3 regions of the Pseudonocardia halophobica genome follow, and region 2 is predicted to be linked to each of the others. Evidence: predicted binding sites of a transcription regulator. Region 2 holds the regulator's gene; each other region holds the start of a gene.
The links. The regulator LexA, encoded in region 2, represses DNA repair genes until DNA is damaged. The targets are predictions, from matches to a motif close to CGAACACGTGTTCG.

Region 1 (7,533 bases), 2.0 Mb from region 2:
CGCCGGGCCGGGGCCGCCGGTGTGACCAGGTGCTTGAGGAACAGGCCGGTGTAGCTGCCCTCGGTGCCCGCGACCTCCTCGGGCGTGCCCTGCGCGACGACCGTGCCGCCGCCGGAACCGCCCTCGGGCCCCATGTCGAGGACCCAGTCCGACGTCTTGATCACGTCGAGGTTGTGCTCGATGACGACGACCGAGTTGCCCTTGTCGACCAGCCCGTTGATCACCTGCAGCAGCTTGCGGATGTCCTCGAAGTGAAGGCCCGTGGTCGGCTCGTCGAGGATGTAGATCGTGCGGCCGTTGGACCGCTTCTGCAGCTCGCTGGCCAGCTTCACGCGCTGCGCCTCGCCGCCGGAGAGGGTGGGCGCCGGCTGCCCGAGCCGGACGTAGCCCAGCCCGACGTCGACCAACGTGGTCAGGTACCGGCTGATCGAGGTGATCGGCGCGAAGAACTCCGCGGCCTCCTCGATCGGCATGTCCAGCACGTCCGCCACGGTCTTGCCCTTGTAGTGCACCTCGAGGGTCTCCCGGTTGTACCGGGCGCCCTTGCAGACCTCGCAGGGGACGTACACGTCGGGCAGGAAGTTCATCTCGATCTTGATGGTGCCGTCCCCGGAGCACGCCTCGCAGCGGCCGCCCTTGACGTTGAACGAGAAGCGGCCGGCCTGGTAGCCGCGTACCTTCGCCTCGGTGGTCGACGCGAACAGCGTGCGGATCTTGTCCCACACCCCGGTGTACGTGGCCGGGTTGGACCGCGGCGTGCGGCCGATCGGCGACTGGTCGACGCGGACGAGCTTGTCCAGCTGCTCGATCCCGGTGATCCGGGTGTGCCGGCCCGGCACCTGGCGGGCGCCGTTGAGCTTGTTCGCCAGCACGGTGGCCAGGATGTCGTTGATCAGCGTGGACTTGCCGGAGCCGGACACACCGGTGATCGAGACGAGCCCGCCGAGCGGGATGTCGACGTCGATCCCCTGCAGGTTGTGCTCGCGGGCGCCGACGATCGTGAGCCTCCGCTCCGGGTCGAGGGTGCGCCGCACGTCCGGCACCGGGATGCTGCGCCGCCCGGAGAGGTAAGCCCCGGTGAGCGACGTGTCGTGCGACTCCAGGTCCGCCACCGTGCCGGAGTGCACGACCTGGCCGCCGTGCTCCCCCGCGCCCGGGCCGATGTCGACGGCCCAGTCCGCGGCCCGGATGGTGTCCTCGTCGTGCTCGACGACGATCAGCGTGTTGCCCAGCTCCTTGAGCCGGGTCAGCGTGTCGATCAGCCGGCGGTTGTCGCGCTGGTGCAGGCCGATGGACGGCTCGTCGAGCACGTAGAGCACGCCGACCAGGCCGGACCCGATCTGGGTGGCCAGCCGGATGCGCTGCGCCTCACCGCCGGACAGGGTGCCGGCCGCGCGGTCGAGCGAGAGGTAGTCCAGCCCGACGTCGAGCAGGAACCCGAGGCGGGCCTGGATCTCCTTGAGCACCCGGCCCGCGATCATCGCCTGCCGCTGGTCGAGCACCATCCCGTCGAGGAACTCGGCGCACTCGGCCACCGACATCGCCGACACCTCGGCGATCGACCGGTCGCCCTGCTCGCGGTGCGCCAGCGTGACGGCCAGGACCTCGGGCTTGAGCCGCGCCCCCTTGCACGCCGGGCACGGCACGTCCCGCATGTAGCCCTCGTACCGCTCGCGCTGCGACTCGGACTCGGTCTGGTCCATCCGGCGCTCGAGGAACGGGATCACGCCCTCGAAGTTGGCGTAGTAGGCGCGCTCGCGGCCGTACCGGTTCCGGTAGCGGACGTGCACCTGGTCGTCGCTGCCGTGGAGCACCGCCTTCTGCGCCTCGGCGGGCAGCTTGCGCCACGGGGTGTCCATCCGGAACCCGACGCTCTTGGCCAGCCCGGACAGCAGCCGGCCGAAGTACTCGGCGGTGTGCCCGTTGTTCCACGGCGCCACGGCCCCGTCGGCCAGGCTGAGCTCGGGGTCCGGGATGACGAGCTCCGGGTCGACCTCCTTCTTGATGCCGATGCCCGAGCACTCCGGGCACGCGCCGTACGGCGAGTTGAAGGAGAACGTGCGGGGCTCGAGATCGTCGAGCGTGAGCGGGTGCCCGTTGGGGCAGGCCATCCGCTCGGAGAACCGGCGCTCGCGGTGCGGGTGCTCGTCGTCCAGGTCGACGAACTCCAGCACGACGAGCCCGTCCGCCAGGCGCAGCGCGGTCTCCACCGAGTCGGTGAGCCGCTGCTTGGCGCTCGGCTTGACCGACAGCCGATCGACGACCACCGCGATGTCGTGCTTCTCCTGCTTCTTCAGCTTCGGCGGGTTGCTGAGCTGGTGCACCGTGCCGTCGACCAGGACGCGGGAGTAGCCCTGGCCCTGCAGCGTGGTGAAGAGGTCGACGAACTCGCCCTTGCGGGTGCGGACCACCGGGGCCAGCACCTGGAAACGGCTGCCCTCCTCCATCGCCAGCACCTGGTCGACGATCTGCTGCGGGGTCTGCTTCTCGATCACCTCGCCGCAGACCGGGCAGTGCGGGACGCCGGCCCGGGCGTAGAGCAGCCGCAGGTAGTCGTAGACCTCGGTGATCGTGCCGACCGTGGAGCGCGGGTTGCGGTTCGTGGACTTCTGGTCGATCGACACCGCGGGCGAGAGGCCCTCGATGAAGTCGACGTCGGGCTTGTCCATCTGGCCGAGGAACTGCCGCGCGTACGCCGACAGCGACTCGACGTACCGCCGCTGGCCCTCGGCGAAGATCGTGTCGAACGCGAGGCTCGACTTGCCGGAGCCGGACAGGCCGGTGAAGACGACGAGGCTGTCCCGGGGCAGGTCGAGATCGACCCCGCGCAGGTTGTGCTCGCGCGCGCCGCGCACGACCAGCCGGGGAGCGTCGTGCGGGGTGCGGACCTGTGCCACGAGGGCGCCTCCTTACGGGTCACCGGGGATCGGCGGGCCCGGTCCGCGGCAGACCGGGGACCCGCGATCGATGCTAGGCCGGGGGTCCGACAGAAATCATTCGCACCGTCCGACCCGGGGTTCCCGGTCGGCGGGCGCGCACCGGCGAGCGCCGGGCGAACACGGGCCACCGGCTCGCACCGGCACCGCGGCCGCCGTCGGGATCCCCGTTCGGCCACCCGGCTCAACGCCGCGGACCGCCCGGTGCTTCCCGGCGGCGCCCGCCGGACCAGGTGACCACTGTCGCACACATGTTCGACGGAGGTACCACGGGGCCTCGGCTCCGGACCGCAGCACACCCGCTCCCGCCCGCTGCCACACCCGGCGAGTGCCCGACACACCCGGTCGACGGTCTGTGCGGTGCTCGAGCGGGTGTGCCGACCGTCCGGACGAGCGTCGCTGGCATTCCCGGGGCCGGATCGGCGCGAGAAGGCGTACGCGGGAGCGCGGCCGGGTTCCGCCCACGGGGCCGCCCGGATCGGCGCTGTCAGGCGCCTGCAGGGGCGGCAGGCGCAGTGGCGCGGGCGACGCCACACCATCGAGGGTCGCGGCACACCCGGTCCTGCCCGCCGCCACACCCGGAGGGCGCACGACACACCCCGTCGACGGCCTGTACGGCGCCCGAGCAGGTGTGCCGGCTCCCCGTACGCGACGGGCTCGACACCGGCGGGCTCCCGGGGTACTGCCGGAATCCATCGGCCCGGCCGGCACACCCGGCCGCGCGTGGCACACCCGGTCGACAGGCGGTGCGGCGGTCGCTCCGGATGCCGCCCGTCCCGGGCGGGTGTGCCGCGCTCGAGTCGGGGTGCCGGCGCTACGAGCGAGTGTGTCGGCGCGGCCGGTGTCAGTGCGGCCAGCGGATGCCGCGCTCCCTCGGGCGTCCCGGGAAACACCCGGTGTACCGCGCGGCGAGCGGGATGCCGCGCTTCCGCGGGCGTCTCGCGCTCCGGCCGGTGTGCCGCCGCTCGCTCGGGTGTGCCGCTCCCGCGGTCGGGCCGCCCGACCGGAGCCGATCGCCGGCGCTCCGGCCGACGTGCCCGCTCCGGTCGACGTGCCCGCTCCGGCCGACGTGCTGGCGCTCCGGCCCACGTGCCGGCGCTCCGGCCGGTGTGCCGGCGCTCCGGCCGGTGTGCCATCGCTCGTGGCAGTGGGCGCGCTCGGGCGGGTGCGCCTTGCTCCCGGAGGTGTGCCGCGCGCCCGAGCTGATCGTCAATTCGGGCGGGTGCGCGACGAGACCCCGCAGTCCAGCGGCCCGCCGGCCTGCGGCGGGAGACGCGCCCGACCGGGCGTGCGGCGACAACCCGCAGCCCAGCGGCCCGCCGACCTACGGCGGCGGCGTCGGCGCCTCGGATCGGCCGCGAGCAGACGGCGGGCCGCCACGGAAGCAGAGGCGGCCGGCCGAGCGCTCAGCTCACCAGCCCCGCTCCCGCCACTCCTTCAACGACGGGCGCTCGGCGCCGAGGGTGGTGTCGTCGCCGTGGCCCGGGTAGACCCAGGTGTCGTCCGGCAGCTCGCCGAAGACCCGGGACTCGAGGTCGTCCATCAGCGAGGCGAAGTCCTCGGCCGACCAGGTCTTGCCCGGCCCGCCCGGGAACAGGGAGTCGCCGGTGAACAGGTGCGGGCGGTCCGGGCCGCGGTAGAGCAGCGCGATGGAGCCCGGCGTGTGCCCGCGCAGGTGGATGACCTCGAGGGAGATCTCGCCGAACTCCACCCGGTCGCCGTGCGAGACGAGCTCGTCCATCGGGATCGGCAGTTCGGGGGCGTCGAGCGGGTGCGCGATCTGCCGGGTCTGGAACATCCCCGCCACCGCGCCCAGCGCCTGCCAGTGGTCGTGGTGGCGGTGGGTGGTGACGAGGTGCCGCAGCTCGGGCCTGCCGTCCTCCGCCCCGACCAGGTCGGCGATGCGCTCCGGCTCGTTGGCCGCGTCGATGAGCAGCGCCTCGTTGGTGGCGGTGCAGGTCAGCAGGTAGGCGTTGTTGTCCATCGGGCCGACGGACACCTTGCTGATCGTGAGCGGGGCCAGGCTCCGCCGGATCGCCGCGCCGCCGGGGTCGGTGTGCCCGCTGTACTCGTCCAGGACGTCCACGCGCGCAGCCTAGTGCCGCCGGCGCCCGCCCGTCCCCCTGCCGCCGACCCGGTCAGCCGCCCGGTGTGAAGAGCCGCGGGAACGTCTGGGCCGCGTCCTGCACGAGCAGGTACCCGTACACGACGAGCGCGATGAACAGCAGGCTCGCGAGCGAGGTCAGGACGTACGCGACGGTCCGCAGCACGGTGAGGGCCCGCCCGTCGCCGGTGCCCGGGAGTCGCTGGCCGCGCGGCGGGGTGTGGGCCGGCGACTGTCGCGGCGCGGGCGCCCAGCCGGCGCGCGCCGCCTGCTCCCCGACGGTGGTCGGCGGGCCCTCCGGCGGGGCACCCGTGGCGGCCCGCTGGTACGGGACCGGGGGCTTCTGCCCGACGGCCCGGAAACCGCCGCTCCCGCTCGTCGACGCCCTGTGCGTGCTCACCCGTCGAACCCCCTGCCCGCGACCCGGTGCTGCCCGGCGCCAGTCTGGTGGGTGGAACCACGGTTGGTCACCCCGGCGGTCGCCGTCCACCCGTTCGTGGTACACCGCCTGCGACCGCCCGCGTGCGCTCGGTGCTCAGGCCCGCGTGGTCAGGTCCACGATCCCCGTGACGACCAGGTAGGCGCCCAGCGCCCCGAAGAACAGGACCGTGATGGGCCGCCGGCGGGCGCGGATCCACGCGACGAGCCGTTCGAGCACCTCGCGGGCGACCTGGGGCCGGTGCACCGCGAGCACCAGCGCGACGATGGCGGTGCTGAACCAGATCGCGTTGTAGACCGCCACCTGGACCAGCCCGTCGACCACCGCTCCCGCGGCCGAGGCGACGATCGCGTTGAGCGCGGCCAGGTACGTCAGGCCGGGCAGGTGGGTGAGGACGCCGGCCCCGGCGGCCCCGCGCACAGTCAGCCCCTGCAGCCGGCGCTGCATCCAGGTCGGCTCGCCGGGCGGCCGCTCGGTCCCCCGGCTAAACGGCCAGGGCGACCGCCACCGCGCCAGGGCCGCCACCGCGTAGACGAGCGCGGCCACGCCGAGGACGACGTCGAGGACCGGCCTGCTCGACGTCGTCGCCGTGCGGGCGTTGAGGCCCTGCAGGAGCACGACGACCAGGGTGCCGACGGCGAGGGTGAACACGAGCCCGCCCACGAGGTACGCCGTCAGCAGCCGCCGTGGGTCCCGGGACGCCAGGATCGCGAACAGCGCGGCGAGCGCGGTGGGCCGGAGTACCGCGGACAGTGCGAGCACCAGCGCCTCGGTACTCACGACTCGGTGCTCACGCGCGCGGTCAGCCGCCGGTGCGGGTGCCGCCGCGGCTCACGGCGTGACCCGGGGGTCGCTGCGGGCGGGGGGCTCGGGCGGCCCGGCGGCCCCCGGCCCGCCCGCGGCGTCCCCGTCGGTCCCGCTCGCGACGCCGGCCGGTTGCGGGTGCCGGTGCGCCTTGCGCGCGGCCTTCTTCTCCGCCTTGCGCGCCGCCTTGGCGGCCTCGTCGGCGGCCGCCTCCTCCGCCTCCTTCGGCGTCGACCGCAGCCAGGCGTCCGCCCACCGCGCCTTCGGGTCGATGTCCACGAGCAGGGCCTTGACCAGGAGCGTCAGCGGGATCGCGAGGATCGCGCCGAGGGGGCCGAGCAGCCATGCCCAGAAGAACAGGGCCACGAACGTCACCGTGACCGACAGGCCCACCGCGTCGCCGATGAACCGGGGCTGGATGAGCGACTGGACCACGAAGTTCAGCGCGCAGTAGACGACCACGACCGCGACGGCGAGCTGCGGCCCCCCGACCAACAGGCCGAGCAGGGCCGGCGGGATCACGCCGATGACGAACCCGATGTTGGGGATGTAGTTGGTGATGAAGGCCAGCAGACCCCAGGTCACCGCGAGCGGGATGCCCATCAGGGCGAGGGCGATCGAGTCGAGCACCGCGACGATGAACCCGAAGACCGTCGTGACCAGCAGGTACTGCCGCGTGCCCCAGGCGAAGTGACCGAGGGCGCCGATGACGTCGGGCCGGTCGGCGGCGATCGAGGCGAGCCGGTGCCGCACACCTCCCGACTCGACGGTCAGGAAGAGCAGGAGCGCGAGCAGGAACACGAGGTTCGACGCGAGCCCGGCGACGCTGCCGAGGAGCGAGGCCAGGAGCTCCGCCAGCTTGCCGATGTTGAGCGAGCTCGCCGCCTCCTTGAGCTGGTCCGGTCCCACCCCCGCCTTCGCGAGCGCGGAGGTCAGGGACGAGACCAGCCCGTCGGCCTGCGACGCGTACTTGGGGAGCTCGGTGGCGAGCCGCGCGATCGAGGTGATGATCCCGAGGGCCAGCACGATGAGGACGGCGTAGACCAGCACGACGAGCACCAGCGTCGTCGCCCAGGCGGGCCAGCCCTTGCGCTTCAGCCAGCCCTGCACGGGCGAGACGGCGATCACGATGATCAGCGCCATGAACGCCGGCGCGATCAGCCAGGCGATCGCCTTGATGCCGGCCACCACCACGACGACCGCCGCGGCGCCCAGCAGCACGACGAGCGCGCGCGGCAGGCCCCGGTCGC
Region 2 (7,533 bases):
GGGCCCGGGACCGTTCGCCGCATCGGCGACACGCCGGTGAACTGCGGGGAACGCGACGCCCGCTCCGACCCGGCGTGTCGGACCCACCGGCGTGTCGGTGGACTTGGCACTCACCGTGCCCGGCGGGAGACCCACGCCACTCACAGGACCGATCACGTGCCCCACCCGCTCCAGGCGCGCCTCCACAGCGGACACCGTGACGGCAGCGCCCGAAAAGGACGGCTCAGCGCGCCTTCCGCCCCGACCGCCCGCGCAGGGCGGCGGCTCATCGCGCGACGAGGTCGGCGAGCAGCCCGAGCACGACGACGACCGTGGCCGAGGCCAGCGCCACCGCGACGACGGCGAGCGCGCGGTCGACCACGCCGGTGCGTGCCTCGCCGGCCAGGCGGCGGGCGCCCCCGGTCCGCTCGTAGCGCGAGAGCCGGGAGAGGCGGGGACGCGGCGCCGGGACGCAGCGCGAGTCGGCCAGGGCGGGCCGGGGGCGGGCGACGGGCCGGCAGCCCGGCACGACCGCGGGACCGTCGAGGGGGCGGACCAGCCGCGCCCGGGCACCGGACGCGTAGGCACCGACGACCCGCTCGGGCACCCGCTCGGGCGCCGCACCGGGGCGACTCCGGACGGCGTGGGCGCGCCCCACCCCGTCGCGACCCGCGGGGCCCGATCGGCCCTGCGGACGCGCGCGGCTCTGCGGGCGAGCGCCCGGACGCAGGTCGGCCCGCCGCTCGGCCGGGACACCGCCCCACGTGCCCGGCGCCTCGACCGGAACCTCGGACGGCTCCTCGACCGCCGCCGACGGACCGTCCGCCCCGACCGGCGACACACCGGCCCGCGACACCCCGGTTCGCGACGCCCCCGCGAGCACTGCACTCCTGGGATCCATGACGACCTCCCACCCCCGCGCCGACCCACCCGAGCCGGATGCCCGGACCACCGGTCGAACGCGTGTGCGATTCCTATCAACCACCACCGACAAAAACCGGTGCCCGCCGTGACCGGGGTCACGACGCCGGGAACACCGGCCGCCCCGTCAGACCGGGACGCGCAGCACGAGCCCGGCGGGCAGCGGCGCCGGGTCGACCGGGAGGGCGTTGTCCGCCGCGATCCGCTCGACGACGGCGCCGGTCCCGGCCGACGTGACGGCGGGAACGGTCCGGCGCGCGACGTCCCACACCGACTCCCCCGGCTCGACCGTCACGGCCGCGGTGCCCGAGGGCACGGCCGACCGGGCCTGCGCCTCGCCCGCGGCACCGGCCAGGAGCCCGAGGCCGACGACGACCGCGGCGGAGGCCAGCGCGAGGACGGCGGCCGCCACGGCACGCCGGAGCCGGTACCGGGCCGGGGACACCGCACCGGGCAGCACCCGCACGGTCGCCCGGACCGCGCCCGGCACCGGGCGCACGTCCCCAGGAGCCGGCGCCGCGGCACGCAGCCGACCTGCCCGGTCCGCCACGGTGGAACCGCTCGCGACGACCGAGAAGCCGCGGACCCGAGGACGGGTGCGTGCCGAGGGCGCGAGCCCCCGCGCCCGCCCGGCGCCGGTCGCCGGCACCGCAACGCGGGCACGACGGGAGCTGCGCGCGGGTCGGACGGGGTGCGGCCCGCGGGCCGCACCCGCCTCGCGCTCCCCGCCCACGGTCGACACGGCGCTCCCCCGCCGGGGCGCCGCGGCGGCCCGGCTCGCCCGCGCGCCCGGCCGGTCGAGCCGGTCCCCGCGGCGGCGCACGTCCTCGACCACCGCGGGCGACACGCCGAGGCCTCCGCCGGTCCGTGCGCCCACGCCCACGTGGCCGCCAGGCCCCTCCACGGTGTGGTCCCCGCCGCCCTCCGCGATCCCCGCGCCGTTCACGGCCGACCCCTTCCGCCTCGTCCGCGCCGCTCAGCGGCCGGAACTCGCACACATGTTCGATTCGAACGTCTGTGCGACGTTCTACCATCACGACGACTCCTCGTCACGGGTCCGCGCCGACACGATCGGCGTGTCGTTCGAACATGTGTTTGGCGTTCGGCCGGATCCGGGCTACCGTCCGATCCCGACGGCCCGGGCGGGACCCGCCGGACGGGCCGTCCGGGTCCCGACCGGCACCGGCCCGCCCGGCGCCCCGGTACGGCTCCCGGGGAGTACGGCCCGGCGGAACGGGCACGACGACCGGGGCGTCCGGCGCCGAGGGGCACGGACGGTCCGGATCCGGGCAGCGGGCCGGTCCCGCGGCCGGGACGGGCCCGACGACGCGGACGGCGCACGAGACAGGCACACGAGGAGGCGGCAGGCAGATGGCACGGGACGAGTCCGGCGGAGCCGGCGAGACCGGCCGGGAGCCCGGACAGGTGCGCGCCTTCCCGGACCCGCCGGCGGACCCGGTGGGCCTCACCCCCCGGCAGCGCAAGGTGCTCGAGGTGATCCGGGACTGGGTGGAGCGGTTCGGCTACCCGCCGAGCGTCCGGGAGATCGGCGACGCGGTGGGGCTGACCTCCACCTCGTCGGTGCACCACCAGCTCCGGACGTTGGAGCGCAAGGGGTACCTGCGGCGGGACCCCAACCGGACCCGCGCGGTCGACGTGCGCAGCCCGGAGGAGGACTCCGAGGGCTCGGAGGCCGCCGAGGTCCGCGCCGAGCGGCCGGCGCCGGCGTTCGTGCCACTGCTCGGCAACATCGCGGCCGGTGGCCCGATCCTGGCCGAGCAGGCGGTGGAGAGCGTGTTCCCGCTGCCGCGCGAGATCGTCGGCGAGGGCACGCTCTTCCTGCTCAACGTCAAGGGCGACTCGATGGTCGAGGCCGCCATCACGGACGGCGACTGGGTCGTGGTGCGCCAGCAGCCCGTGGCCGAGCAGGGCGAGATCGTCGCCGCCATGATCGACGGCGAGGCCACGGTCAAGACCTTCAAGCGCACGGACGGCCAGGTCTGGCTGATGCCGGCCAACCCGGCCTACGAGCCGATCGACGGCAACGAGGCGACCATCCTCGGCCGCGTCGTCGCGGTGCTCCGCCGGCTCTGAGGTCCCGGCCCCCGGTCAGCGGTCCGGGGGCGGCACCACGATCACGGGATAGCGGGCGGTGCGCACCAGCACGCCCGCGACCCCGCCGAGCAGCAGCCGCTTCATGAGCGGGTACCCGCGCGACCCGACGACGAGGACGTCGGTGCGTTCGGGCAGGTCGGCCAGGGTGTCGGCGACCGAGGGGCCGATCACGACGTCGTAGAGCGCGTCGATCTCCGCCGGCGCCTGCGCGAGCCCCTTCTGCGCGGTCTCGGTCGCGGCGGGCACCTCCTCCTCGCCGCCCGCGACCACCACGAACCGCAGCGCGGCCCCGGTCCGGCCGGCCAGGTGCACGGCCAGGACCGCCGCACGGTCGGCCTCCGGGGTGCCGTCGTAGGCGACCGTGACGACGGTGATCCCCTTCGCGGCGGTGTGCCGATAACCCCGCGGCGCGATCCCGACGGGGCAGCGTGCCGAGGGCAGCAGTCGCTGGACCGTGCCGCCGGGCGCGAGCCGGCCGAGCAGGCCCCCGCCCGTCGACCCGACGACCAGCACCGCGGCCCCGACCTCCTCGGCGTGGTCGGCGAGCACCCCCGCCGCGGGGCCCGGCCCGAGCGGGGCGAACTCCGGCTCGGAGGGCCCGGTCGAGCCGATGAGCTCCCGTGCCCGGCCGAACCGCCGGCGGGCGACCTCCTCGATCTTCTCCCGCCACCGCGGGTCGCGGGCCATCGCCGAGTAGCCGATCCCGTCCGTCGGGTAGACGGTGGCGACGACGTTGGTCAGCCCCGTCAACCGCGCCAGCTGCGCCCCGAGGACCAGGGCGTCGTGACCGCCCGGCGTGTCCTCGTAGGCGGTCACGATCGGCACTGCGGCACCCCTCCTCCCGGCGTGATCAGCGTAGGCGGAGCGGGGCCCGCCGAGGGCCCTCCGGGAGCACCCTTAACGGGCTCGTCACACGCGGGAGCGCCGCCGCCCGTGCAGGGCCATCGCGGCGGCGGCCAGCCCCAGCACGAGGACCGCGACCCCGACCCCGACCGCCGCGGGCAACCAGTCGGGGGCGGGCTCCGGCGGGGTCGCCGGGGGCGGCGGCGCGGCCGTGGGCTCCGCGGGTGCGGCGGCGAGCGTGGCCCCGACAGCACCGGGCACCGCGCGGAGCCGGCCACGGTCCGGGCCGCGGGTCTCGGAGCCGGACAGCAGGGTGCCGTCGGGGAGGAACGCGAGCGCCTCCCCCTGGGGCTCGTCGGGCAGCGGGACCTGCAGCGGTGTGCCCTGCAGTGCCGCGACGAGGTCGCCGGAGGGCGGGACGCGGTAGAGCCAGGCGTCGGTGTAGGTCCGCAGGCCGACGACCTCGCGGCCCGCGCTCGTTCCCCCGCCCGTCACGGTGAAGGCGCCGAGGGCGCCGATCGGGCCGCCCCGGGTCTCGGAGCGGGGGAAACCGACCGACCCGGCGCGCATCAGCGGCGTGGGTCCGGGCTCGGCGAGCGGGCCGGTGGGCCGGTAGACGCCGGCGGTGCCGCCGACCTCCTTGGTGACGATCACGGGCACCCCGTCGGCGCCGATCAGGAGGGACTCGGCGTCGTGCGGGCCGTCCGGGTAGGTCAGCCGATGCAGCCGCGGTGCGCCGTCGGGCGACAGCACGAGGAGGGCCACGGTGTCCCGGACCCGGTCGTTGTCGCCGGTGTCGGCCACCCAGAACGCGCCGTCCGGCCCGATCGCGAGGTCCTCGGCGTCGTACGGGTCCAGGGCCGCGGTCCGGGTCTCGACGACCGCGCAGGTGTCCGGGTCGAGCCGGTACAGCGCGACCCGGCTGCCGCCGTCGCTCATGGCCCAGACGCCGCCGTCGGCGGCGACGGCCAGCCCGGAGAGCTCGACGAGGCGCCGGTCGGTGACCGGGCAGCGGTCCTCGGGCCCGGCCTGCGCCGCGCTCGCCGGCACGGCGAGCAGCAGCGTGAGCAGCAGGACGGCGCCGAGGACCCCGGCGCGCTCAGCCGCGCGCAGCGACGCGCGCCCCGACCTCGGCACGCGCGCCCTCGCGGGCGGTCCCGTTCGCACCCCGCGAGCCTGCCGCGTCGCCCTCGGCGGGGGCCGACCCGGTCCCCCCGACCGCGAACGGCACGGCCGCGACGGCGAGTTCGGGCCCGACCCGGACGTGCAGCCGCGTGCCCTCCGGCGTGTGCTCGGAGGCGAGCACCTCGCCGTCCGAGTGCAGCCGCGCGACCAGCCCGCCCTCGGTGTAGGGCACCAGCAGCTCGAGGTCGACCTCGGGGCGCGGGAGCCGCTCGGCGATGCAGGCCTTGAGCCGCGCCACCCCGTCGCCCCGGTGGGCCGAGACGAACACGGCATCGGGCAGCAGGTGCCGCAGCCGGGCGAGCGCGAGGTCGCCGGCGGCGTCGGTCTTGTTGACGACGAGCAGCTCCGGGGGCATGGTCCCGCCCTGCTCCTCGCCGATCTCCACCAGGACCTTGCGCACCGCGGCGATCTGGTCCTCGGGCAGCGAATCCGAGGCGTCGACCACGTGGACCAGCAGGTCGGCCTGGCCGGCCTCCTCCAGGGTGGAGCGGAACGCCTCGACGAGCTGGTGCGGCAGGTGCCGCACGAACCCGACGGTGTCGGTGAGCGTGTAGGTGCGCCCGTCCGGCGTCTCCGCGCGGCGGGTCGTGGGGTCCAGGGTGGCGAACAGCGCGTCCTCGACCAGGACACCCGCGTCCGTCAGCGCGTTGAGCAGCGAGGACTTGCCGGCGTTGGTGTAGCCGACGATCGCGACGCTCGGCACGTCGTTGCGGCGGCGGGCGCCGCGCTGGGTGTCCCGCACCCGGCTCATCGCGGCGATCTCGCGGCGCAGCTTGGACATGCGGTGGCGGATGCGTCGGCGGTCCAGCTCGATCTTGGTCTCGCCGGGACCGCGGCCGCCGATACCCACACCGCCGGCGGCGCGGCCACCGACCTGCCGGGACAGCGCCTCACCCCAGCCGCGCAGCCGCGGCAGGAGGTAGGACAGCTGGGCCAGCTCGACCTGCGCCTTGCCGTCCCGCGAGCGGGCGTGCTGGGCGAAGATGTCGAGGATCAGGGCGGTCCGGTCGATCACCTTGACCTTGAGCTTGTCCTCCAGCTGGCGCAGCTGGCCGGGCGAGAGCTCGCCGTCGCAGATCACGGTGTCGGCGCCGGCGGCCTGCACGGCGACGGACAGCTCGTCGACCTTGCCGGAACCGATGAAGGTGGCGGGGTCGGGCTTGCTCCGCCGCTGCACCAGGCCGTCCATGACCTGGGAGCCGGCGGTCTCGGCGAGCCGGGCCAGCTCGACGAGCGAGGCGTTGGCCTGCTCGGAAGTGCCCTCGGTCCAGACCCCGACGAGCACCACCCGCTCGAGCCGCAGCTGCCGGTACTCGACCTCGGTGATGTCGGTGAGTTCGGTCGACAGACCCGCGACCCGCCGGAGCGAGGATCGTTCCTCCAGCTCCATCTCGCCCCGCGAAGGGTCGAGAGCATCGTCGGCAGGCGTGTAGCGCAGGGGGGATTCAGTCATCGTGAGGTCGAGTGTCCCACGTTTCGGGTCGCCGTGTCGGACCGTTTCCCGCGCGTCACCCGGCGGTCTCCCACCACGATCGATCCAGTTCACCGTGCGCGACCAGGACCGCCGGACCGTGCAGGACGGTCGACGCCCCGCCCTCGCGGACCGTGACCTCCAGCCGGCCGCCGGGGGTGTCGACGGGCAGCCGGCCCTCGGCGCGCCCGGCTGCGCGCAGCGAGGCCACGACGGCCGCCACCGTGCCGGTGCCACAGGACCGCGTCTCCCCCACCCCGCGCTCGTGCACGCGCATCGCGACCGGCTCGTCGCCGCGTGCGGGCGCGACGAACTCGACGTTGGCCCCGTTCGGGAACAGCGCCTCGTCCCGCCCCGGCGGCACGGTCAGGTCCAGCCCGGCGAGGTCGGTGTCGGTGACGCAGGCGAGGTGCGGGTTCCCGACGTCGACCGCCACGCCCGGGAACTCCCGGCCGCCGACCGTCGCGACGCTCTCGGGGCCGACCAGCGCCCGGCCCATCTCGACGGCGACCCAGTCCCCCTCGAACGAGACGGCCTTGACGCCCGCCCGCGTGCCCAGCGGCAGCTCCCCGCTGCGGAACCAGCCCGCGTGCTGCAGGTAGCGCGCGAAGACGCGGACGCCGTTGCCGCACATCTCGGCGATCGACCCGTCGGCGTTGCGGTAGTCCATGAACCACTCGGGGCCGTCGACGCCCAGCGCGGCGGAGCGGACCACGCGCAGCACCCCGTCCGCCCCGAGCCCGCGCCGCCGGTCGCACAGCGCGGCGACCCGCTCCGGCGTGAGGTCGAGGGCGCCGTCGGGGTCCGGCAGCACGACGAAGTCGTTCTGCGTGCCGTGGCCCTTGCTGAACGGGATGCCGTCGCTCACGGGACCAGCCTACGAGCCAGCGCCGACAGTTCCGGATCCGCGCCGTCGAGCCAGTGGATGCGGGGGTCGCGGCGGAACCACGAGCGCTGCCGGCGCACGAACCGGCGGGTGGCGCGCACCGTCTCCTCCGCGGCCGTCGCCAGGTCGTACT
Region 3 (7,533 bases), 2.8 Mb from region 2:
GGGTGTCCCGGTCGGCCACGGTGCGGTCCGTCAGCGGCTCGAGGGCACCCAGCCGCGCGTCGAGCTCGGCCGGCGGGAGGGCGGCCAGCAGGACCCGGCCCATCGAGGTGGCGTAGGCGGGGAACCGCGTGCCGACCGTGATCGACACGGCCATGATCCGCGCGGTGGCGACCCGGGCGACGTAGACGACGTCGCCGCCGTCGAGCACGGAGACCGAGGCGGACTCGTGCACCGTCTCGACGAGCTCCTCCAGGTGCGGGGAGGCGAGCTCGGGCAGCGACAGCGCCGAGAGGTAGGAGTAGCCCAGCTCCAGCACCCGCGGGGTGAGCGCGAAGAACCGGCCGTCCGTGCGGACGTAGCCGAGCTCGACGAGCGTGAGCAGGAAGCGGCGGGCCGCGGCGCGGGTCAGGCCGGTGGCGCGCGCGACGTCGGACAGGGTCTGCGCCGGGTGCGCCCCGTCGAACGCCTTGATCACCGACAGCCCGCGGGCGAGCGACTGGACGTGCTCGGCGCGGACGGCGTGGTCGGTCTGGTTGGCACCGTGCTTCTCGGGCGCGTTCACCGGGCCTCCAGGATGCGGTCGACGAGCTCGCCGGCGTGGCCGGTGTCCGGCTGGCCGTCGGTCGTCAGGGCGAGGTTGCGGCGCATGGCGTCCGGGTGGACCTGCAGGCCCTCCAGGCTGGTGCGCAGCCGGCCGGCCGCACCGCCGGTGACCGCGAGCAGGTCGGTGAGCGTGCCCCACTCCGCGTGCCAGGCCCCGGCCGCGCGCTGGTGCTCGTGGTCCATCGCGGCGAGCAGCGTCGCGACCAGCCCGGGGGCCCGGCGGGCCGACGCCCGTGCGGTGATCGCCGCGATCGGGTTCCGCTTGTGCGGCATGGACGACGAGTCGCCGGGGGCGGCCTCCGAGACCTCGCCGACCTCGGTCTGCGACAGCAGCACGACGTCCGTCGCGGGCTTCGCGCACGCCCCCGCGGCCACGCCGAGGGCCGCGGCCAGCGTGCCGATCCGGGTGCGCTCGGTGTGCCACGGCACCCCCTGCGGGGCGAGCCCGAGCAGGTCGGCGACGGCGTCGGCGACCGCGGGCCCGTGCGGGTGCGAGGCGGCGAGGGTGCCGGCCGCGCCGCCGAACTGGACGGGCAGGGCGTCGACCCGGACGGCCAGCTCGCGGGCGGCGGCGTCGAGCCCGGCGGCCCAGCCCGCGGCGACGAGCCCGAAGGTCGTCGGCAGCGCCTGCTGGCCGAGGGTGCGGGCGACGGTCGGGGTGTCGCGGTGCGCGCCGGCGAGCCGGGCGGCGGCGTCGGCGGCGGAGCGGAGGTCGGTCAGCACGGTCGGTGCGGCGCGGTGGACGAGCAGCACCAACGCCGTGTCCATGACGTCCTGGCTGGTCGCGCCGGGGTGGACCGCGCCGCTCGCCCCGCCCGCGGCCTTGCGGAGCAGCCGGGCCAGCGGGATCACCGGGTTGCCGCCCTCGACGGCGGCGCCGGCCAGCTCACCCGGCACGCCCGGGTCCGTGGCCAGCCGGTCGGCCGCGGCGGCGACCTCCTCCGCGTCGTCGGGCCGGACGAGGGCGTACCGTGCGGCGGCGCGGGAGAGGGCGACCTCGACGTCGAGCAGCGCGCGCACCCACGCGGTGTCGCCGAGGTGCGTGGCGACGGCGTCGGTGCCGGAGAGCGGCGCGAGCAGCCCCGTGTTCGTCATGCGCACGACCGTACGGCATGCGCCCGGAACGGTCAGGAACTCGCTCGGGGACAATGGCCCGGTGACCCGCCCCCGCTACCGCACCGTGCTCCTCGACCTCGACGGCACCCTCGTCGACTCCGCCCCGGGCATCCTCGGGACCCTCCGGACCGCCTTCGACCAGGTCGGCGTGCCGTGGGACGACACCGTCATCGGCCGCCAGCTGCTCGGCCCGCCGCTCTACGAGTCGCTGCCGCCGCTCGTCGGCGCGGAGAACACCGAGAAGATCCTCGCGCTGTACCGGCCGCTGTACCGGGAGAGCGGCCTGCTCAAGTCCACCCCGTACCCGGGCATCGAGGACCTGCTCCAAGCCCTCGCGGCCGCCGACGTGCGGCTCGGGCTCGCGACGAGCAAGGCCGAGCCCGCCGCCCGCGAGATCCTCGCCAACCAGGGCTGGACCGAGCTGTTCATCGCCATCACCGGCGACACGGTCGACGCGCAGCGCCCGAGCAAGGCCGCCGTGGTCGAGGAGGCGCTGCGCCGCCTCGACTCCCCCGAGCCCGACGAGACGATCATGGTCGGCGACCGGCTGCACGACGTCGTCGGGTCGGGCCGGCACGGCATCTCCTGCCTCGGCGCGGGCTGGGGCTACGCGGAGCCCGGCGAGCTCGACACCGCCGGCGCGATCGCGGTCTACCCCACCGCCGCCGACCTCCGGGCCGCCCTCCTCTGACGCCAGGCTCCCGCAGGACACGAGCGAACGGCGCTCGCTCACCAGATCTGAGCGAGAGCGCCGTTCGTGCATCACCTGATGTTCGCGATCCGAACTCTTGTGCGAGATGCGAACGGCGGGTACGGTGCCCTGCATGGACAAGGTGGTGGCGTCGGCGCGCGAAGCGGTCGCCGACATCGGGGACGGCGCGTCCCTGGCCGTCGGAGGCTTCGGCATGTCCGGCGTCCCGACCGCGCTGATCGCGGCCCTGCTCGAGCAGGGCGCGACCGACCTCGAGACGATCAGCAACAACCTGGGCGTGGACGGCTTCGGCCTCGGCACCCTGCTCTCCGCGGGCCGGATCCGCCGGACGATCGGCTCCTACGTCGGCAACAACAAGGAGTTCGCCCGGCAGTACCTCGCCGGCGAGCTCGAGCTGGAGCTGACCCCGCAGGGCACGCTCGCCGAGCGGCTGCGCGCGGGCGGGGCCGGGATCCCGGCCTTCTTCACCCCCGCCGGCGTCGGCACGCTGGTCAGCGACGGCGGCCTGCCGTGGCGCTACGCGGCGGACGGCACGGTCGCGGTGAAGTCCCCGCCGAAGGAGGTCCGCGAGTTCGACGGCGTGCGCTACGTGCTCGAGCGCGCCATCGCCCCGGACTACGCGCTGGTCCACGCCTGGAAGGGCGACCGGCACGGCAACCTCGTGTACCGGCGCAGCGCCCGCAACTTCAACCCGGACTGCGCCGCGGCCGGGCGGATCACGATCGCGCAGGTCGAGCACCTCGTCGAGCCCGGCGAGATCGACCCCGACGCGGTGCACACCCCCGGCATCCACGTCCAGCGCGTCGTGCACGTGCCCGACGCCGAGAAGCCGGTCGAGTTCAGGACGGTGCGGAAGTGAGTCTCACCCGGGACCAGCTCGCGAAGCGGGTGGCCGACGAGCTGCCCGACGGCTCGTACGTCAACCTCGGCATCGGCATGCCGACGCTGGTGCCCGACCACATCCCGGGCACCCGGACCGTGGTGCTGCACAGCGAGAACGGCATCCTCGGCGTCGGCCCCTACCCGACGGACGACGAGGTCGACCCCGACCTCATCAACGCCGGCAAGGAGACCGTCACGGTCCTGCCCGGCGCGAGCTACTTCGGCTCCTCGGACAGCTTCTCGATGATCCGCGGCGGCAAGGTCGACGTCGCCGTCCTCGGCGCCATGCAGGTCAGCGTCGGCGGCGACCTCGCCAACTGGGCCATCCCCGGCAAGATGATCAAGGGGATGGGCGGGGCGATGGACCTCGTCCACGGGGCGAAGAAGGTCATCGTGATGATGGACCACGTCTCCAAGGACGGCTCGCCCAAGATCGTCGAGCAGTGCACCCTGCCGCTCACGGGCGTGGGCTGCGTGAACCGGATCGTCACCGACCTCGCCGTGATCGACGTGACGGACGAGGGCCTGCGCCTGGTCGAGACCTTCGGCGTCTCCGAGGACGAGGTGCGCGAGAAGACCGGCGCATCCCTCCTCTGACGCACGAACGGCACTCTCGCTCACAAAGGTGGACGAGAGTGCCGTTCGCTCAGCCGACCAGCAGGACGATCAGGGTGCGGGGGCCGTGCACGCCCTCGACCCGGTCCAGCTCGATGTCGCTGGTCGCGCTCGGCCCGCTGATCCAGGTCAGCGGCCGGGTGGGGTCGAGGCGGTCCACCGCGGAGGCGACGTCGGCGACCACCTGGTCCACCCGCACCACGCACACGTGCCGATCGGGCACGAGGGTCGCGGCGCGCCGGCCCTGCCCCGGCCCGTGGTCCAGCACGATCGTCCCCGTCTCGGCGATGCCCAGCGCGGCCGTGGTCAGCACGCCGTCGACGGTGTCGAGCTCGGCGGTCGTCAGCTGCTCGTCGAGGATCGCGTCGGCCGGGCGCAGGTCCTCCGGCAGGTCCGCGGGCACCAGCAGGCGCGGGACACCCTCCAGGGCCGCGGCCAGGTGCGTCGGCAGGTCCTCGGGCGTGCAGCGCACCACCGTCGCCTTGTAGTCGGCCACGCGCTCGGCGAACAGCTCGACGTCCTCGTGCGTGGTCGGCCGCGGCTCCGGCCGGTCCACGGCGACGTCGGCAGGGTTCTCGGTGCTCGGGACGTCCTGCAGCGCCGTGCGCACCCGCCCCAGGATCTCCTCGCGCACGCTCACTTCGCTCCCCCGTCCTCGCGGCGCCCGCCGTCCGTCCGCGCCCACCACGCCCGGAACGACTCCGGCGCGGGCACCGGCACGTCCCGTGCGTCGGACCAGGCCGCGGCAGGCCCGGGCAGCGCGCCGAGCACGCCACGGCCGCCCGGCGCGCGGCGCTTGGTGCCCCGCAGGAGCCGTCCGACGGCGCCGGACACCTTCTCCGCCGCGGCGGTCCGGCGGGCGTCGGACAACGCCCACGACGCCGCCTTCATCGCCAGGTTCTGCACCTTCGGCTCGCCGCGGTGCGCGTCGACCACCTTCGTGCGCAGGTGCACCAGCACCTCGGGGATGTCGATCCGCACCGGGCACACCTCGAAGCACGCCCCGCACAGGCTCGAGGCGTAGGGCAGCGAGTCGACCTGGGTGTCGTGCCCGACCCCGCGCAGCATCGGGGTGAGGATCGCCCCGATCGGCCCCGGGTAGACCGAGCCGTAGCTGTGGCCGCCGGTGCGCTCGTAGACCGGGCAGACGTTGAGGCACGCGGAGCAGCGGATGCAGCGCAACGCCTGCCGGCCGACCTCGTCGGCGAGCACGTCCGTCCGCCCGTTGTCGAGCAGCACGACGTGGACCTCCTGCGGACCGTCGCCGGGCGTCACGCCGGTCCACATCGAGGTGTACGGGTTCATCCGCTCGCCGGTGGAGCTGCGCGGGAGCAGCTGCAGGAAGACGTCGAGATCCGCCCACGTGGGCACGAGCTTCTCGATGCCCACCACGCTGACCAGCACCTCGGGAAGGGTCAGGCACATCCGCCCGTTGCCCTCGCTCTCGACCACGGCCAGCGTGCCGGTCTCCGCGACCGCGAAGTTGGCGCCGGACACCGCGACCTTGGCGCGCAGGAACTTCTCCCGCAGGTGCGCCCGGGCCGCGGCGGCGAGCTCGGCCGGGGTGTCGGTGAGGTCGCGGGGCGCGGCCTTCCCGTGCCGGCCCATCTCGCGCAGGAAGATCTCGCGGACCTCGGAGCGGTTGCGGTGGATCGCCGGCACCAGGATGTGGCTGGGCAGGTCCTCGCCGAGCTGCACGATCAGCTCGGCCAGGTCGGTCTCCCAGGCGTGGATCCCGGCGGCCTCGAGGGCCTCGTTGAGCCCGATCTCCGCCGTCGCCATGGACTTGACCTTGACGACCTCGTCCGTCCCGTGAACCCGGGCGATGTCGACGACGATCCGGTTGGCCTCGTCGGCGTCGCGCGCCCAGTGCACGGTCGCGCCGGCCCGGGTCAGCGACTCCTCCAGCTGTACGAGGTAGGTGTCGAGGTGCCGGAGCGTCCGGTCCTTCAGCGCGGCACCGGCGACCCGCAGCCGCTCCCACTCGTCGACCTCGCCGACGACCGCGGCCCGCTTGGCCCGGATCGTGCCGGTCGCGTGGGCGAGGTTGCGACGGAGCTGCGTGTCGGCCAGGGCGGCGCGGGCCGCGGTCGGGAAGGCGGGCGTGCCGAGGAAGGTGGCGCTCACCGGGCACCTCCGTGGGCGAGGGCGGCGCTGCCGGCGGAGTCGCGGTCCGCCTCCCGGGGCGGTTCCTCGATCACGGGCTCGGTCGCGGCCAGCACCTCCGCCAGGTGCATCACGCGCACGCCCGACCGCTCGCGGGAGAGCAGGCCGCCGATGTGCGTCAGGCAGGAGTTGTCGCCCGCGACCAGCACCTCGGCGCCCGACTCGCGCACGTGCCGCGCCTTGTCCGCGCCCATCGCGATCGAGGTCTCGGAGTTCTTCACCGCGAAGGTCCCGCCGAACCCGCAGCACTCCGTGGCCGCCGGCAGCTCGACGAGCCGCAGCCCGCGCACGGCCTCCAGCAGCCGGGTCGGCCGGTCGCCCACGCCCAGCATCCGCAGCGAGTGGCAGGTCGGGTGGTAGGTGACCCGGTGCGGGAAGTAGGCCCCGACGTCGACCACGCCCAGCACGTCGACCAGGTACTCGGACAGCTCGTACACCGGCGCGGCCTGCTCGACGGCGCGCACCAGGCCCGGATCGCCGGAGCGCTCGGCCACCAGGCGGTGCTGGTGGCGCACCGAGCCCGCGCACGAGCCCGACGGCACCACGACGGCCTCGTACCCGGCGAAGGCCTCGAGGTGCCGGCGCAGCAGCGGCACGGCCTCGTCGAGGTAGCCGGTGTTGACCATGGGCTGGCCGCAGCAGGTCTGCGCGGCCGGGAAGTCGACCTCGACCCCCAGCCGGCGCAGCAGGGTGACGACGGCCCGACCGGTGTCCGGGAACAGGGCGTCGTTCATGCAGGTGACGAGCAGGCCGACGGTCACGGTGCCTCCGGTGGTGGGCGGAGTTCGGCTCCGGGTCCGTCCCCGGGTCCGGCGCGGGCTGAGCTATGGTCGGACCTTAACCCGCACGCTAGGCTCCCGTCCACCGAGGGGGTGGAGATGGCGGCACCACGCTGGGACCAGGTCCAGCGCGTCCCGACCTACGAGCTCGTGATCGAGCGGATCGAGGAGCAGCTCGTCTCGGGGGCGCTCGGCCCGGGCGACCGGCTGCCCCCGGAGCGGGAGCTCGCGTCGATGCTCGGCGCGAGCCGCCAGGCGGTGCGCGAGGCGCTGCGCGTGCTGCAGGCGCAGGGCGTCGTGCGCTCGCAGCAGGGCACGGGCAGCGACTCCGGCACCGTGATCGTCCCGGCACCGGCGAAGGCCCTGTCCCGACTGCTCAAGATGCACCTCGCGGTGAGCTCCTTCCCGGCCGAGGACCTCACCGGCGCGCGGGTGATGCTGGAGCGCACCAGCGCCGCGTCGGCCGCCGAGCGGCGCTCCCCCGCCGATCTCGCCCGGCTCCGCGAGGCGCTCGCGGCGATGGACGCCGACCTGCCGCGCGAGGAGTTCAACCCGCTCGACACGGCCTTCCACGTCGCGATCGCCGAGTCCGGCGGGAACCGGCTGGTCAGCGAGCTGACCGCGGCGATCCGCGAGTCGCTGCGCGGCGCCCTGCTCGAC

Region 1: uvrA (excinuclease ABC subunit UvrA) is a predicted target of LexA. The motif match lies at 3,181-3,194, and genes of this name have one in related genera.
Region 3: ACQP04_RS13400 (CoA transferase subunit A) is a predicted target of LexA. The motif match lies at 2,501-2,514, and genes of this name have one in related genera.

The regions. Positions count from the first base shown of each region.
Region 1 covers NZ_CP192046.1:3,515,605-3,523,137, reverse strand. The annotation lists gene uvrA (excinuclease ABC subunit UvrA) at 1-2,897, opposite strand, end outside; gene ACQP04_RS16945 (MBL fold metallo-hydrolase) at 4,348-5,022, opposite strand; gene ACQP04_RS16940 (hypothetical protein) at 5,075-5,440, opposite strand; gene ACQP04_RS16935 (GAP family protein) at 5,576-6,259, opposite strand; gene ACQP04_RS16930 (AI-2E family transporter) at 6,311-7,533, opposite strand, start outside.
Region 2 covers NZ_CP192046.1:5,556,752-5,564,284, forward strand. The annotation lists gene ACQP04_RS26360 (hypothetical protein) at 266-880, opposite strand; gene ACQP04_RS26365 (hypothetical protein) at 1,028-1,846, opposite strand; gene lexA (transcriptional repressor LexA) at 2,272-2,994, shown strand; gene ACQP04_RS26375 (universal stress protein) at 3,010-3,840, opposite strand; gene ACQP04_RS26380 (hypothetical protein) at 3,925-4,995, opposite strand; gene hflX (GTPase HflX) at 4,958-6,496, opposite strand; gene dapF (diaminopimelate epimerase) at 6,552-7,382, opposite strand; gene miaA (tRNA (adenosine(37)-N6)-dimethylallyltransferase MiaA) at 7,379-7,533, opposite strand, start outside.
Region 3 covers NZ_CP192046.1:2,770,801-2,778,333, reverse strand. The annotation lists gene ACQP04_RS13415 (IclR family transcriptional regulator domain-containing protein) at 1-562, opposite strand, end outside; gene ACQP04_RS13410 (lyase family protein) at 559-1,698, opposite strand; gene ACQP04_RS13405 (HAD hydrolase-like protein) at 1,760-2,410, shown strand; gene ACQP04_RS13400 (CoA transferase subunit A) at 2,544-3,290, shown strand; gene ACQP04_RS13395 (CoA transferase subunit B) at 3,287-3,910, shown strand; gene ACQP04_RS13390 (LutC/YkgG family protein) at 3,960-4,568, opposite strand; gene ACQP04_RS13385 (LutB/LldF family L-lactate oxidation iron-sulfur protein) at 4,565-6,055, opposite strand; gene ACQP04_RS13380 ((Fe-S)-binding protein) at 6,052-6,855, opposite strand; gene ACQP04_RS13375 (FadR/GntR family transcriptional regulator) at 6,973-7,533, shown strand, end outside.